DNA from 2 places in the Staphylococcus caprae genome. Region 2 is predicted to be linked to the other one. Evidence: predicted binding sites of a transcription regulator. Region 2 holds the regulator's gene; the other holds the start of a gene.
What was found. Region 2 encodes Rex, which represses fermentation and respiration genes when NADH is low (regulators of the CRP and FNR family bind a similar motif). Its sites were predicted from a motif close to TTGTGAAATATTTCACAA; they were not measured.
Positions count from the first base shown of each region.

Region 1: a site for Rex is predicted at 1,560-1,577, ahead of JMUB898_RS02790 (nitrate reductase subunit alpha). Genes of this name have one in related genera too.

Region 1 is NZ_AP018587.1:622,624-625,844, forward strand. It holds gene nirB (nitrite reductase large subunit NirB) at 1-180, shown strand, start outside; gene nirD (nitrite reductase small subunit NirD) at 184-498, shown strand; gene cobA (uroporphyrinogen-III C-methyltransferase) at 489-1,433, shown strand; gene JMUB898_RS02790 (nitrate reductase subunit alpha) at 1,651-3,221, shown strand, end outside.
Region 2 is NZ_AP018587.1:955,750-958,970, reverse strand. It holds gene JMUB898_RS04520 (YeeE/YedE family protein) at 1-864, opposite strand, end outside; gene JMUB898_RS04515 (hypothetical protein) at 1,138-1,425, opposite strand; gene JMUB898_RS04510 (redox-sensing transcriptional repressor Rex) at 1,515-2,156, opposite strand; gene JMUB898_RS04505 (ABC-F family ATP-binding cassette domain-containing protein) at 2,515-3,221, shown strand, end outside.

The DNA.
Region 1 (3,221 bases), 330 kb from region 2:
GCACCTTGGCTCAACCGTTTAGGCTTTGAAAATGTTAAAGAAGTTTTATTGGATAAAGATAGACAACAAGAGTTATTCAATCGAATTATGGAAGCTAAAAAAGCAATTGAAATGGAGCCATGGCAAGCTATTGTAGAAGATAACAATGCACAAAAAATCTTTGAAGTTGAGAAGGTGTAATAAATGAAAGCAATGGAAAAGGTAAAAGTCACTACTATAGACGCGTTAACGCCTCTTATTGGTAAAAAGGTTATCGTAAACGAAAAAGAAATCGGCATCTTCTTAACTGAAGATGGAAAGGTTCACGCTGTAAGTAATATATGTCCGCATAAACAAGGGCCATTGTCAGAAGGAACAGTGAGTGGAAAGTATGTGTATTGTCCGTTGCATGACCAAAAAATAGATTTGGATTCAGGAGAAGTTCAAGAGCCTGATACAGGATGTGTGAGCACATATCAAGTTGAAGTGATTGATGGAGATGTCTATCTATGTCTGTAGATTCAATGGGCAAGGTTTACCTGGTCGGAGCAGGCCCTGGAAATCCTAATTTACTAACCAAAAAAGCAGAAAAATTAATTAGAGCCGCTGATGTGATTCTCTATGATCGCTTAGTTAACCCATTGATTTTACAATATGCACCTCCACATACTGAAATGATTGATGTAGGCAAGAAACCTTATTTCAAACATATTCAACAAGACGAAATAAATATGAAAATGGTTCAAATGGCTAAAAAATATCATTGCGTTATCAGACTAAAAGGCGGCGATCCAGCAATATTTGGGCGAGTAACTGAAGAAATCACTACGCTTAAAGCGTATGGTATTGAACATGAGATTGTACCTGGAGTGACTTCAGCGAGTGCAGCAGTTGCATCATTAAATACTGGCTTAACAATGAGATCAATCGTACCAAGTGTCACTTTCTCAACAGGTCATTTTAAAGATTCGTCCAATCGAGAAACAGATATTCGTAATTTAATTAACGGTGGTACTTTGGCTATTTATATGGGAATTAAACGATTAGGTCATATTATTGAACAAATTACAGCTTACACAAACGAAGACTACCCTATAGCAATTGTATTTAATGCCACATGTTACAACCAACAGGTAGTGACAGGTTATTTAAGTACGATTGAAGAAACGTTAAGTCAAACGCATTTCGATGGACAACCAGGTATCTGCATTTTAGGTTCGTTAGTGAAATATATCGATCAATCCAATTTTAATATGGAGAAAATGGCTGAGGATGTAATGCCAACGTTATACCTTATTAAAGGTGATAAAGAACTGGCTTTAAGAAAAGCTGAAGAACTGTATGAAGAAGGGAAACAATGTTTATTAGATTATGATGAGCAATATCACCCATCACAACAAACCATTTATCAAAATTTAATCAATCAATATCATATTGAATATATTGAAGTTTAGAAGACGCTATACTTCTTATTTTAATTTACTTTGCTAATGAAATGAGACCATGAATTCAATTTCGAATTCATGGTCTTTTTTAGGGATTAAACATGTTTAATTAGGCATTTCCCTAATATCTAAACTTTGTGAAAAAATATACAATCTATTTGAACGTAATAACAATGATAGGAATGTGAAAGTAGCAAATGCATTTGATAGTAGGAGGATATTATTGATGGGAAAATTTGGATTAAATTTCTTTAAACCGACTGAAAAGTTTAATGGAAATTGGTCGGTTTTAGAACATAAGAGTAGAGAATGGGAGAAAATGTATCGCGAAAGATGGAGTCATGACAAAGTTGTTCGTACAACGCATGGCGTCAACTGTACAGGTTCATGTTCATGGAAAGTGTTTGTGAAAAATGGTGTTATTACGTGGGAAAATCAACAAACTGATTATCCGAGTTGCGGACCGGACATGCCTGAATTTGAACCTAGAGGATGTCCGAGAGGGGCTTCATTTTCATGGTATGAATATAGTCCACTTAGAGTGAAATATCCATATATAAGAGGTAAATTATTAGATTTATGGACTGAAGCATTAGAGGAGAACAACGGTCATCGCATTGCTGCTTGGGCTTCGATCGTTGAAGATGAAGAGAAAGCTAAAATTTATAAGGAAGCTAGAGGTAAAGGTGGACATGTAAGAGCGAATTGGAAAGATGTCACCGATATTATTGCTGCGCAAATTCTTTACACAATTAAAAAAGATGGACCAGATCGAATCGCAGGATTCACACCTATACCAGCAATGTCGATGATTAGTTATGCTTCAGGCGCTCGATTTATTAATTTATTAGGTGGAGAGATGCTTAGTTTCTATGATTGGTATGCAGACTTACCTCCTGCATCGCCACAAATTTGGGGAGAACAAACGGATGTACCAGAATCAAGTGACTGGTTTAATGCTGCTTACATTATTATGTGGGGCTCAAATGTACCGTTAACACGTACGCCTGATGCACATTTTATGACAGAAGTCAGATATAAAGGGACTAAAGTAATTTCAGTAGCACCTGATTATGCTGAGAATGTAAAGTTTGCTGACAATTGGTTGGCGCCTCATCCTGGTACTGATGCTGCTGTAGCTCAAGCGATGACGCATGTTATTTTACAAGAATTTTACGTTAATCAACCGAATAACATGTTTATAGATTATGCAAAACAATATACAGATATGCCTTTCATTATTATGTTGGACAAAGATGAAAAGGGTTATAAAGCTGGTAGATTCTTAAGAGAGAGCGACTTAGGAATTGAAAGTGAAAATAGTGAATGGAAACCAGTGATTAAAGATATGGTCAGCCAACAGTTTGTCGTGCCAAATGGAACGATGGGACAACGTTGGGAAGAAGGTAAGAAATGGAACTTAAAATTAGAAACAGAAGATGGTACTCAAATTAATCCAGCTTTATCAATGACAGATGATGATTACGAATTACAGACAATTCAATTTCCTTATTTCGATAGTAATGGTGATGGCATATTTGAAAGACCTATACCGACTCAAACCATTCAATTAGCAAATGGTGAAGAAGTTTGTGTAACGACTGTTTATGATTTGATGACAAGTCAATATGGTGTTCAACGCTTTAATCATGAATTAGAAGCACAATCATATGAAGACAGTACATCTAAATACACACCTGCGTGGCAAGAATCAATCACAGGCATCAAAAAAGAATTAGTCATTCAAGTAGCTAGAGAATTTGCACAAAATGCTATCGATACGAATGGGCGTTCTAT
Region 2 (3,221 bases):
ACCGAAGGCACTATTACGAATGGTCTTTTTATCAGGAAGGCGCCATTTAAATTCTTTTGAACCTCTTGCGGCGATATAAGAACCTACAAAGATACCAAGTACTAAAAGTACGCCCCAATCGATAAATTTAGAATTACCTGAGACTAAATAGTTTATTAAATTAGCAGATGGCGTCGTAATCCCAAGTCCATAAGGGCGGCCTGTTGATTCGCTCATAGGCCATGCAAGTAGTGCGATTAAACCTACAGCAATACCTGCAACAAATGGATGGTATCTTCTTTCGAATAAATAATGTCGAATACCCGTATGCTTTTGTTTTAATTTAGGCACCATTACCTTAGGTTTACGTAAAGTTCTTACAACTAAAGTGATTGTAATCACTGTTAAAATTAAAACAAGTACCCAGTTCGGAATGCCTGTTGAATGACTTACACTCGCATTCACATTTGTAGGTCGATTGATTACATTCATCAACGGAAGTAATACACCCGTTTTTGTAATTGCAGAAGTCACTGCGTATAAGATGAGGGCAACCCAACTACCTATGAGTCCTTCACCAGCACGATACCACGTTCCAGTGGCACATCCACCTGCGAGTACTATACCTATGCCGAAGATAAACGAACCTATAATGGTTCCAACTACAGGAAATGTATGAGTCGGCACTTTAATAGCTCCAAAGCTTGTCAATATGAGTAGCCCTATACTCTGAACTGTGATTGCTACCAGTAAGGCATAGAACATTTTATTACTTTTTTGAACATACATATCTCTGAACCCGCCTGCGAGACAGAATCTTGTACGTTGCATTACAAATCCTAGTAACACACCCACGATGAGTCCACTAATTATCATCCAAGTCATTTAATCACCTATTTCCGATATAAATAATAAGGTATTATAATGGAAATATTCAAATTTTGCAAACTTATCATTTTTTGACTTTTAAAATTAGAGCTCATACAGATTAAATTACTTTGTTTTCAACAAACTTCAAAAATATATGCACTAAATCCCGAGGGAGAAATGCCAGTCGAAGACTACAGACGGAGACGGCACCCTAGGGAAGCATACGCATATAATTTGAATTACTAATTTTTCTCGGATTTTCAATGGTTTTTACTATATTTTTAGAAATTAATTTATTTTCAATACTGCATTGATTGCTTTTAAATCCTCTTTTGAAAAATGTCTAAACTTATACCATTCATGGTCATTGTAATATATGAATAACTTACCACCTAACAAACCTTTAGATTGCTTATATCGAACAACTTTGTCGGTATCAAACTGCAAGTCAAATGGTGTATGATCTTTGCCATAAGCTTTAAATATTATTGTATGATCATCTAATATTAATTTTCCTGGAACAGTTAACATTTGAGGTATATGTGCTTTATAACTACAATTTGCTTCAACTCTCATTTTTGCGCGCACCCCTTTATATGATTATGTATACTATATCATTTTTTTCATAACAAAAAAGCACCCTTTGACGGATGCTTATCAATGTATTAATTGCCATTACTGTAATTTTTCATAAAGAATAATAATGATTGTAGTTCAATACCTAAATCGATGTGATGAACTTGTACATGTTGTGGTGTCTTGATTCGACTTGGAGTGAAGTTAAGTATCCCTTTGACGCCCGCTTCTACAAGCTGATCAGTAACTTGTTGTGCTACATTTTCAGGCGTAGTTAAAATAACGACATCGATATCTTCAGCTGCTAATCTAGATTGAATCTCATTATTATGTTTAACTACAACTTTACCAACTTGTTCTCCAATTACATCTTCTTTAATATCAAACGCTTCAGTAATTGTCATTTCATCATGGATTGAGAAATTATACGTAAGTAATGCACGGCCTAAGTTACCTACGCCTACAATCGCAATTTTGATTTCGTCACTTTCACTAATCTCTGATTTAAAAAACTCAAGCATACTATCAACGTTATAACCATAACCCTTTTTACCCAATTCACCAAAATATGAAAAATCACGACGTATTGTTGCTGAATCTATTTGTAAAGCTTCACTTATTGCTTTGGAATTCACACGGTCAATACCCTTAGATTTTAATGTACTTACAAATCTATAGTACAAAGGTAAACGCTTTAATGTAGCACGAGGAATTTTAGTGTGTTCTGGCATATCATAGGTCCCCCTTAAAGTTTGAATGAAATATATTTATGTATTCAAACATTTTAACGTGCAAGTTGTAAGGCGTTTAAATATACAAATAATTGCCTACAATGAATACTTAAATATTATACATTATTGATTTTTAAAAATAAATATCCCAGTTTCATGTGATGCGGGAATGCTGTAAAATAAAGATAATTGAGTTAATTATAAGCTTAATCATAAGGTCTCTTTTGGCAAGCGAATTTTATTTTGGAGAATAATAAAGTTTAACAATTAAAAATTCGCACAAAATTAAAAAATTTGAAATCTTATTGTTTATGTATAGTCTATAACTATTTAATTGAATTAGAAAGGTGAGAATCGAATGATACTTTTACAACTTAATGACATCTCTAAATCGTTCGATGGTGAAGATATATTTACTGATGTAGACTTTGAAGTTAAAACTGGTGAGAGAATCGGTGTTGTAGGTAGAAATGGTGCTGGAAAGTCTACACTTATGAAGATTATCGCTGGCGTTGAAAGTTATGATAGTGGTCACATTTCTAAGATAAAGAATTTAAAATTAGGTTATCTTACCCAACAAATGACACTTAATTCAACGGCTACCGTTTTCGAAGAGATGTCAAAACCATTTGAACATATCAAAAATATGGAAAGTCTAATTAAGGAAGAAACTGATTGGCTTGCACAACATACACATGAATACGAATCAGAAACATATAAAGAACATATGGAACGTTATGAATCGCTTACGAATCGTTTTGAACAACTGGAAGGTTATCAATATGAAAGTAAAATTAAAACCGTACTTCATGGCTTAAACTTTACTGAGAATGATTTTGATAAACCTATTAATGATTTTAGTGGTGGTCAAAAAACACGCCTCTCGCTTGCACAAATGTTGTTAAACGAGCCTGACCTACTCTTACTTGATGAACCAACAAACCATTTAGATTTAGAAACTACAAAATGGTTAGAGGACTACTTAAAATATTTTAAAGGCGCCATCGTAATTATCAGTCATGATAGATATTTCTTAGATAAAATCGTCACTCAAATTTATGACGT